Regions from separate parts of the Lelliottia sp. EB106-05-01-XG201 genome, predicted to be linked through region 2. Evidence: predicted binding sites of a transcription regulator. Region 2 holds the regulator's gene; the other holds the start of a gene.
The links. Region 2 encodes LexA, which represses DNA repair genes until DNA is damaged. Its sites were predicted from a motif close to TNCTGTATGTACATACAGNA; they were not measured.
Positions count from the first base shown of each region.

Region 1 (5,537 bases), 4.3 Mb from region 2:
CAGGACATTCTCGATGCCCGCGGTGACTAACGGTTTAAAAGGCATGGCTTGCCTCCACTCAGAACTTGTAGCCGCGATGCAGCGCGACAACACCCGCCGTCAGGTTGAAGTACTCCACGTTTTCAAACTCGGCGTCCTGCATCATAGCTTTCAGGGTGTCCTGATCCGGGTGCATACGGATAGATTCCGCCAGATAGCGATAGCTTTCTGCGTCATTGGCCACCATTTCGCCAATGCGCGGCAGAATATGGAACGAGTAAGCGTCGTAGGCTTTGCTCAGCGGTTCGATAATCGGTTTGGAGAACTCCAGCACCAGCAGACGTCCACCCGGTTTCAGCACACGGTACATGGAACGCAGGGCTTTCTCTTTTTCGGTCACGTTACGCAGGCCGAAAGAGATGGTGATGCAGTCAAAGGTGTTATCCGGGAACGGCAGGGCTTCGGCGTTAGCCTGAACGTATTCCACGTTACCCACTACGCCGATGTTGCGCAGTTTTTCACGCCCCATTTTCAGCATGGAGTCGTTGATATCCGCCAGCACCACGCGGCCGGTTTCGCCGACCATACGGGAGAATTTGGCCGTCAGATCGCCGGTACCACCCGCAAGATCCAGAACGGTTTGACCACGGCGAACACCGCTACAGTCGATAGTGAAACGCTTCCACAAGCGATGAATGCCGAATGACATCAGGTCATTCATGACATCGTACTTCGACGCCACGGAATGGAATACGTGGGCCACCATGTCAGCTTTCTGCTCTTTGGCGACAGTCTGGAAGCCAAAGTGCGTTGTTTCTTGTGAATCTTCAACCATCTCAGTGCCTGCTAATCAGTCAAATGTTCGTGAAGTGTATCAGATTGGACGCGATTGCCCTACGATTCAACCACCATGAAAGAATCGTTCTGACGCCGTTTCGGGCGCCGCTTGCGCGGCTAAATCATTGTCATCACGGCTCATATTTTGTTCATCCACGCCTTCGCGCAGACGGTATTCTTCATCCTGCGCCGTGGCCTGTTCCGCCAGTTCCGGATTAATCTCGCGCTTCACCTCCACCCCCAACGTGCGGAAGGCCTCGGCCTGCGAAAGCAAATTGCCGCGCCCGGAAGCGAGTTTTTTCATTGCCTGTCGATAGTTATCCTGCGCGCGATCCAGGCTTTGCCCTACAGAGGACATATCGTCAACAAACAGGCGCATTTTGTCGTACAGCTTGCTGGCGCGGTCGGCGATCTGCTGCGCGTTGCGGCTCTGATGTTCGTAACGCCACAGGTTGGCAATGGTGCGCAGCGCCACCAGCAGCGTGGTCGGACTGACCAGCATAATGTTGTTTTTCAGCGCCTCGGTAATCAGCTCCGGCTGCCTGTCGAGGGCCAGCAGGAATGCCGGTTCGACGGGGATAAACATCAGCACATAGTCGAGCGAACGCAGACCGGGCAACTGCTGGTAATCCTTGCGGCCCAGCATGCGGATGTGGTTTCGCACCGAGGCGATGTGCTCCTGCAGCGCGGATTCACGGGTGAAATCGTCTTCGGCATTGAAGTAACGTTCGTAGGCCACCAGCGTCATTTTGGCGTCGATTACCACGTCTTTGCCCTGCGGCAGCCGCACGATCACATCGGGCTGCATGCGCGAACGGCTATCGGTTTCGATGCTGACCTGGGTTTGATATTCATAGCCCTCGCGCAGGCCGGACGCTTCCAGCACGCGGGTCAGCACCACCTCTCCCCAGTTGCCCTGAGTTTTGTTGTCGCCCTTCAGCGCCCGCGTCAGGTTAACCGCCTCCTGCGCCATTTGCGCATTCAGCTGCTGGAGATTACGGATTTCGTGGGCCAGCGTGTGGCGCTCCCGCGCTTCCATACCAAAGCTGTCCTGCACCTGTTTGCGAAAACCGTCGAGCTGTTCGCGCAGGGGAGTCAGCAGGCCGTTCAGACTCTGGCGGTTTTGCTCGTCGACGCGGCGGTTGCTCTGCTCGAATATGCGGTTGGCGAGGTTTTCGAACTGCTCGCTGAGGCGCTGTTCGCTGTTGATCATCTGGCGGATTTTGTCTTCCGCATGCAGTTGGGTAGATTCCAGACGGGTGGTGACTTCGCGGAGATCCGCTTCGAGGGAGGTATTGATATCGCGCAGGTTGCGCAGTTCGTTGTTGAGCAGCTCGCACTCGTCGCGCCAGTGGGCGCTCTGGGCCAGCTGTTGTTTTGTCGCGCTCAGCTCCGCGACCATCTCTTCGCGGTCAATCAGCTGTTCCGCTTTATGCTGCGCATGTTGATAGCCTGAAATCAGCCAGCCAATGGCCAGCCCCGCCAGCGCTATCGCCGCATAAATGATGATTGAGATATCCACACCGCCTCCTGCATCAAACCGTTACCGCACAAAATAGAATTGTGCTGTATAAACGTCCAGTTTAAAAGGTTTTTCCTGCGAGGCGCTACGCAAAAAGAAAAGGCCGAACATGTCGGCCTTAAACAGAATGCAGTGCGATTAGATCAGGCGGCGAGCCGCTTCAACCACGATTTTCACCGCGTGGCTTTCGGTCTGCTTCATGGTTTCAGCGTTCGGGATCTCTTGCTGAGTACGGTTGACGATCACGCCCGCCACCATACCCGCACGCAGACCCTGGCTTGCGCACATGGTCAGCAGCGTTGCCGATTCCATCTCATAGTTCATGACGCCCATTGACTGCCACTCTTCCATGGAGCCTTTGAAACGGCTGACTACGCGACCAGAGAAGGTGTCGTAACGCTCCTGGCCTGGGTAGAAGGTGTCAGAAGAGGCGGTCACGCCGATGTGGGTGGTTGCACCGATAGATTTAGCCGCTTCAACCAGCGCTGTCGTACATTCGAAGTCCGCAACCGCCGGGAATTCCATTGGAGCGAAGTGCAGGCTTGCCCCGTCCAGACGCACAGAGGCGGTGGTTACCAGAACGTCACCGACGTTGATGTGCGGCTGAATCGCACCGGTCGTACCGATACGCAGGAAAGTACGAATGCCCAGTTGCGCCAGCTCTTCCACAGCAATAGAGGTAGACGGGCCGCCGATACCGGTCGAGCACACGATAACCGCTTTGCCATCCAGCTCTGCACGCCAGGTGGTGAATTCACGATGCGCTGCCAGCTTAACCGGCTTATCCATCAGCGCGGCGATCTTTTCCACACGCTCAGGATCGCCAGGGACGATAGCCAGCGTAGCCCCTTGTAGATCGTTTTTAGTGAGGCCGAGATGAAAAACATCAGACTTAGACATAGGTGACTCCTCTGTGGGTCGGTGTGTCAGAAGAAGTAAAACGGTACTTTACAGAAGCACCAGGCTTAATTTCGTGACACACCTCACCATGAATGAAAATGGTTGCAGTTAATTTCCATAAAATAGTGATTTACATCACATTAACAAGTTATATCGTTCAGCGCTGCACAAAAGATAGCCCGTTTCGGGCACTGTGAGTTGTTAACTTGAGGTCTATATTTACTTTTGCGCTAACAGGTACGGAGAATACCATGACACAAAAGACCCATTTTGCACCTGCTGCAGCCCCTCACGCCGCGACCATCGTCTCCACCTCAGAAGAAGCCATTTCCGCAGGCGAAACCTCGATCCCCACGCAGGGTGAGAACATGCCCGCCTACCACGCGCGCCCGAAAGAGGCGGACGGTCCGCTGCCGATCGTGATTGTGGTGCAGGAGATTTTCGGCGTTCACGAACATATTCGCGATATTTGCCGCCGTCTGGCGCTGGAAGGTTATCTGGCCGTCGCATCAGAGCTCTATTTCCGCCAGGGCGACCCCAACGACTACAGCGATATCCCAACCTTATTCAGCAACCTGGTCAGCAAAGTGCCAGATGCGCAGGTGCTGGCCGATCTGGACCACGTCGCCAGCTGGGCCGCGCGCAACGGCGGCGATCCGCATCGTCTGCTGGTCACCGGTTTTTGCTGGGGCGGGCGCATCAGCTGGCTGTATGCCGCCCACAATCCGCAGCTTAAAGCTGCCGTGGCCTGGTATGGCAAACTGGTCGGTGAGAAAACGCTGAATTCGCCGAAGCATCCGGTGGATATCGCCACCGATCTCAACGCGCCGGTGCTGGGGCTGTACGGCGGGCAGGATACCGGGATCCCCCTGGAGAGCGTGGACACCATGCGGCAGGCACTCCGCGCCGCCAATGCGAAAGCCGAGATCGTGGTCTATCCCGACGCGGGCCACGCCTTTAACGCCGACTATCGCCCGAGCTATCACGAAGAGTCCGCCAAAGACGGCTGGCAGAGAATGCTGGCGTGGTTCAGGCAGTATGGCGCGAGAAAGAGTTAAGTCGCTCACACATTGACGCAACACCCGCAGCGGTTGTTTGACTTTTCAACAGATTTTGGTCGATATAAAAGCACAGGCGTGTAACTACGATCCGTAGGCAAGACCTGAAGCCCATCTCTCCTTCTCAGGAGGAATGGGCTTCAGGTCTTTTTTTTTGCTCTGGAGACAGGGACCAGACATGAATCACTTGCAGACAGCACTGGATATCATCGCCCAGGTGGGTGGCGCTGAAAACATCGAACACCTTGAACATTGCTCCACCCGTTTACGGTTGAGTCTGTACGACAACAGCAAAGTGAACAAGATCGAACTGGCGAAAATTGACGGTGTGCTGGGCGTGCGTGTTAACGTGCAGTGCCAGGTGATCATCGGCCATGAGGTGGTTCAGGTTTATGAAGCGGCGCGCTCACTTGTCGGTTCGCCACAGGCAAATGCACCAGCTCAGACCGCAAAACCTAACCGTGGCGCGCAAATTATCGACTTTGTCATTAGCGTGTTTCAGCCACTGGTACCCGCCATCGCGGGCGGTGGGGTACTCAAATCGCTCCTGTTGCTGCTCGACGTGCTCGGCTGGCTTAGTCGCGACAGCTCCACCTACAAAGTGCTGGATAACATCGGTTCTGCCCCGCTCTATTTCCTCCCGATTCTGGTCGCAATTACCACCGCGACGAAGCTAAAAGTGAACGTACTGGTTGCTGTCTCGGCCGTTGCAGTGATGGTGTTACCGGCGATGACTAAGCAACTCGCTGATGGCGCAGAGTTTATGTCGTTCGATCTGCGCAATGTGGCGTATGCCTCTCAGGTCTTCCCGGCCATTCTATGCGTGCTGTTTTACGCTCAGACCGAGAAATTGTTCAACCGCTATTCTCCAGGCGCACTACGTATTTTCCTCTCACCGATGCTCTCGCTTCTGGTCACCGTACCGGTCACTTTGTTGATTCTCGGGCCGTTAGGATATGAACTTGGCGCCGGGCTGGCCACCGTGATCTTATGGCTGTATAGCAAGCTGGGATTTGTGGCGACGGGTTTGCTCGCAGCCGCGCTGCCCTTTATGGTCGCCGCCGGGATGCATAAACCCATGCTGCCTTATGCAGTGGCATCGATGAGTCAGTTTGGTCGCGAAATGCTCTATTTACCCGCATCGCTGGCGCATAACATCGCCGAATCCGGGGCATGTCTGGCGATTGCGTTTAAGAGCAAAGATAAAGTCCTGAAATCCACCGCGTTCTCAGCGGGTATCT
Region 1 is NZ_JBYTDV010000001.1:4,559,049-4,564,585, forward strand. It holds gene ubiJ (ubiquinone biosynthesis protein UbiJ) at 1-45, opposite strand, end outside; gene ubiE (bifunctional demethylmenaquinone methyltransferase/2-methoxy-6-polyprenyl-1,4-benzoquinol methylase UbiE) at 59-814, opposite strand; gene rmuC (DNA recombination protein RmuC) at 881-2,338, opposite strand; gene udp (uridine phosphorylase) at 2,477-3,238, opposite strand; gene AC3WS9_RS21340 (dienelactone hydrolase family protein) at 3,490-4,296, shown strand; gene AC3WS9_RS21345 (beta-glucoside-specific PTS transporter subunit IIABC) at 4,475-5,537, shown strand, end outside.
Region 1: the regulator LexA is predicted to act here: its motif matches at 2,381-2,400, upstream of rmuC (DNA recombination protein RmuC).

Region 2 (5,537 bases):
TGTGCGCCTGACCCCGCAGCGCCTTGAAGTGTTACGTCTGATGAGCCTGCAGCGCGGTGCCATCAGCGCCTACGATCTGCTCGACCTGCTGCGCGAAAGCGAGCCCCAGGCGAAACCGCCAACGGTCTATCGTGCGCTGGATTTCCTGCTGGAACAAGGGTTTGTTCATAAGGTCGAGTCGACAAACAGCTACGTGCTGTGCCATCTGTTCGATCAGCCAACGCACACTTCGGCCATGTTTATCTGCGATCGCTGCGGTGCGGTCAAAGAAGAAGGGGCGGAAGGCGTGGAAGACATTATGCATTCGCTGGCGGCAAAAATGGGCTTTGCCCTGCGCCATAACGTGATTGAAGCGCACGGGTTGTGCTCGGCGTGTGTCGAAGTGGAAGCCTGTCGCCATCAGGGCGAGTGCCAGCACGATCACTCCATTTTAGTGAAGAAAAAACCGCGCTAAAAACAAAGCGGGCGGCTGTTAGGCCGCCCTCAGGGATTGTACTTCCGTGTACAACGGGTAGAACTCTGTTACCAGCGGTAGTCGTTGCGTTTTTCCCAGTCAACAACCTCTTTTTCCGCCTGATCTTTCGCGTAGCCGTAGCGTTCCTGAATCTTACCGACCAGCTGTTCGCGTTTACCTTCAATGACGGTCACGTCATCATCGGTCAGTTTACCCCACTGTTCTTTCGCTTTACCTTTGAACTGTTTCCAGTTACCGCCGATTTCGTCTTTATTCATAATCATATCCTCATCGTTCGGTTATCACGTAAAATTCGTGTCGTCCGTTACGTTCATTTCTGCTGGACGTGATATTAATTGTAGATAAGGATTTGGCAGACGTTGAGAGATTCAGAATCTTTAACCGTTTCGTCAAACGAAGCCACTACGCAAACCAGGTATTATTGCGCCAGTGACGCCGCCAGATCACCGCCAGAGAGAGGCCGCGCAGAGCGAGGAACACCGCCAGGGCCAGCCACAAACCGTGATTGCCAAGCCAGGGCAGCGTGAAAAGTGTCAGGGCAAAACCGGCCGCCGCGACCGCCATGCTGTTTCGCATCTCAGCCCCGCGCGTCGCACCGATAAACATGCCGTCGAGCAAGTAGCACCACACCCCCACCACCGGTAAAACGACCTGCCAGAGAATGTAGTGATTTGCTAGCTCGCGCAGCTCAGGCAGCGAGGTTAAGAGCGCCACAATATTCGTTCCGAACAAAGCGTAGACGAGCGCGAAGCATAGTGCCACCAGTCCCGACTGCCGACAGGCCGCCCGCCACACCTCCTGCAACTGCCCCGTCTCGCGCGCACCATACGCCTGCCCTGAATGGGCTTCAACCGCATAGGCAAACCCGTCCAGCGCGTAGGCGGTGAAGGTCAGCAAGGTCATGAGGACCGCGTTCACCGCCACGATCTCCGGCCCGAGCCGCGCACCAAATACCGTTAGCGCGCCAAAGCAGAGTTGCAGCAGCAGCGAACGCAGCATGATGTCGCGGTTAAGCGCCAGCAGTTTGCGGATATTGCCGTGCCAGGCGGTTTTCAGCATCGCGAGTGTGATGCCACGCATCACCAGCACGCGTTTCACCATCCACAGGCCGATGAAGAAGGTGCCGTATTCCGCGACGACGGTCGCCAGCGCGGCCCCCTGCACGTTCATGTGCAGGCCCATCACCAGCCACAGATCGAGCACGATATTGAGCAGGTTTCCCACCACCAGCAGGATCACCGGCGCGCGGGCGTACTGTACGCCGAGCAGCCAGCCGAGCAAAACGAGGTTTGCCAGCGACGCCGGGGCGCTGAGCCAGCGGATTTCAAGGAAACGTCGCGCCTGTTCGAGCACGGCTTCACTGCCGCCGACCACGTGCAGCGCCAAATCGATCAGCGGCGTACGCAGCAGCACAATCAGCAGCCCTGCGCCGAGCGCAAGAATTAGCGGCTGGACCAGCGCACGAGCCAGACGAACCGGATCTTTGGCGCCAAATGCCTGGGCCGTCAGCCCGGTGGTGCTCATGCGTAAAAAGAGCAGCAGCATAAAGAGGAAACTGGTCGCCGTCGCGCCGATGGCCACGCCGCCGAGATAAACAGGGGAATCCAGATGGCCAATCACCGCCGTATCGACCAGCCCTAGCAGGGGAACGGTGATATTGGAGAAAATCATCGGCAGCGCAAGACGCCACAATGCCTTGTCTGAGGGAGTCAGCAGAGACATGAGAAAGTACCGGGAAAGATAAGAGACAGTCAGGCTGCGGAAAGACCGCAGCCTGTCAGAGAGACATTACAGCCATTCGCCGTTGCGGATCACGCCCACAGCCAGACCTTCGATGGAGAAAGCCTGTTCGCGGAGATCGACCACAATCGGGGAGAACTCGCTGTTTTCTGGCAGCAGCTGTACCGTGTTGCCCTGTTTTTTCAGGCGCTTCACGGTCACTTCGTCGTCGATGCGCGCAACCACAACCTGGCCGTTACGCACATCCTGGGTTTTGTGAACCGCCAGCAAATCGCCGTCCAGAATGCCGATGTCTTTCATGGACATCCCGCTGACGCGCAGCAGGAAATCAGCACTCGGTTTGAACATCGCCGGATCGACCTGGTAATGCCCTTCAATGTGTTGCTGTGCCAGCAGAGGCTCACCCGCTGCGACACGGCCCACCAGTGGCAGACCCTCTTCTTCTTCCACCAGCAGGCGAATGCCGCGTGACGCACCCGAAACAATCTCAAGGACGCCTTTACGCGCCAGCGCTTTGAGGTGCTCTTCAGCGGCATTTGGAGAACGGAAGCCCAGACGCTGCGCGATTTCCGCACGCGTTGGTGGCATTCCCGTCTGGCTGATGTGATCCCGAATAAGATCGAACACCTCTTGCTGTCTGGCCGTTAACGCTTTCATTCCGCCCCCTGGGTGTATATACAGTTATGCTGTGAGTATATACAGTCAAAGGTGATTTTGGAATCAAAAACTGCACAAAAAACCAGAGACTTATTCGATTCCTGAAGGCTTATCGAAAATGTGACCAAAGAAGCGTGATCCAGGTGATGGCAGCGATGATAATCGCCAGCAGCACGGCGGCAGAGCCCATATCTTTTGCGCGGCCCGAGAGTTCGTGGAAATCAGACCCGATGCGATCCACCACCGCTTCGATAGCACTGTTCAGAATTTCCACTATCATCACCAGAAGGACTGAACCAATGAGAAGCACGCGGGTAATAGGATCAACATCGAGGAAACAGGCGATGATCACCGCGACGACGGCGGCAACCCCCTCCTGGCGAAACGCAGCTTCATTGATCCATGCGGCGCGGAAACCTTTCCATGAATATCCGGCAGCTTTGATGATTCGGGTTAACCCAGTGGTATTATTGGCCATTAAAAGAACCTTTTCTTAGATTTAGCGTCAGTAACTATAGCTGTAGCGCATTGCCATGCAGCCTGAAGTATGACCGGTAACAACAGAAATTTTGCGCGCTTTCTGTTATCCTTGCGCCGCATTTGCATTATTAACCAGAGGCTTTACATCGTTTATGTCCGGCTGGCCACGAATTTACTACAAATTACTTAATTTACCATTAAGCGTCCTGGTAAAAAGTAAGTCTATCCCGGCGGAACCCGCGCTGGAATTAGGGCTCGATACCTCGCGCCCAATTATGTACGTTTTGCCTTATAACTCGAAGGCAGACTTACTGACGCTGCGCGCCCAGTGTCTGGCGCACGACTTACCCGATCCGCTCGAACCCCTTGAGGTCGACGGAACGCTGCTGCCGCGCTACGTGTTTATTCACGGCGGGCCGCGCGTGTTCACCTATTACACGCCGAAAGAAGAGTCGATTAAGCTATTCCATGACTATCTCGATCTGCACCGCAGCAACCCCAGCCTGGATGTCCAGATGGTGCCGGTGTCGGTGATGTTTGGTCGTCGTCCTGGACGTCAGAAAGGCGAAGAGAACCCGCCGCTGCGCATGCTGAATGGTATTCAGAAATTCTTTGCCGTCTCATGGCTGGGGCGCGACAGCTTTGTGCGTTTCTCCCCTTCCGTTTCGCTGCGCCGCATGGCGGATGAACACGGCACGGACAAGATTATTGCCCAGAAACTGGCTCGCGTGGCGCGTATGCACTTCGCCCGTCAGCGTCTGGCGGCCGTTGGCCCGCGTCTGCCTGCGCGTCAGGATCTGTTCAACAAACTGCTGGCCTCGAAAGCCATTGCTCGCGCCGTCGAAGACGAAGCGCGCAGCAAGAAAATCTCTCACGAGAAAGCCCAGCAGAACGCGATTGCCCTGATGGAAGAGATTGCGGCCAACTTCTCCTACGAGATGATCCGCCTCTCCGACCGTATCCTGAGCTTCACCTGGAACCGTCTCTATCAGGGGATTAACGTCCACAACGCCGAGCGCGTGCGCCAGCTGGCCCACGACGGCCACGAGATTGTCTATGTGCCTTGCCACCGCAGCCACATGGACTATCTGCTGCTGTCCTACGTCCTTTATCATCAGGGACTGGTGCCACCGCACATCGCCGCCGGTATCAACCTGAACTTCTGGCCAGCCGGCCCGATTTTCCGCCGTCTGGGTGCGTTCTTTATTCGTCGTACCTTCAAGGGCAACAAGCTCTACTCCACGGTGTTCCGCGAATATCTGGGCGAGCTGTTCAGCCGCGGCTATTCCGTTGAGTATTTCGTCGAAGGTGGCCGTTCTCGTACGGGCCGTCTGCTTGACCCGAAAACCGGCACCCTGTCGATGACCATTCAGGCGATGCTGCGCGGCGGTACGCGCCCTATTACGCTGGTGCCGATCTACATCGGTTACGAGCACGTGATGGAAGTGGGCACATACGCCAAAGAGCTGCGCGGCGCGACCAAAGAGAAAGAGAGCCTGCCTCAGATGCTGAAAGGCCTGAGCAAGCTGCGTAATCTCGGTCAGGGCTACGTCAACTTTGGCGAGCCGCTGCCGCTCATGACCTACCTGAATCAGCACGTTCCCGAGTGGCGCGAGTCTATCGACCCAATCGAAGCGATTCGCCCAGCCTGGCTGACGCCGACGGTGAATAACATCGCCGCCGATCTGATGGTGCGTATTAACAACGCCGGTGCAGCTAACGCCATGAACCTGTGCGTCACGGCGCTGCTGGCGTCTCGTCAGCGTTCACTGACGCGCGAACAGCTGACCGAGCAGCTCGATTGCTACCTGGACATTATGCGTAATGTCCCGTATTCCGCCGACTCTACCGTTCCATCTGCGACCGCCGGTCAGCTGATCGACCACGCGCTGCAGATGAACAAGTTCGAAGTCGAGAAAGATACGATCGGTGACATCATCATTCTGCCGCGCGAGCAGGCGGTGCTGATGACCTACTATCGCAACAACATCGCTCATATGCTGATGCTGCCGTCCCTGATGGCGGCGATCATCACTCAGCACCGCCGTATTTCCCGTCAGGAACTGCTGCGTCACGTTGAGACGCTCTATCCGATGCTGAAAGCCGAGCTGTTCCTGAGCTGGAGCAACGAAGAGCTGGCGATCGAGCTGGATAAACTGACCGCCGAGCTGCTACGTCAGGGTCT
Region 2 is NZ_JBYTDV010000001.1:306,464-312,000, reverse strand. It holds gene zur (zinc uptake transcriptional repressor Zur) at 1-454, shown strand, start outside; gene AC3WS9_RS01410 (CsbD family protein) at 523-732, opposite strand; gene dinF (MATE family efflux transporter DinF) at 878-2,197, opposite strand; gene lexA (transcriptional repressor LexA) at 2,264-2,872, opposite strand; gene AC3WS9_RS01395 (diacylglycerol kinase) at 2,982-3,350, opposite strand; gene plsB (glycerol-3-phosphate 1-O-acyltransferase PlsB) at 3,505-5,537, shown strand, end outside.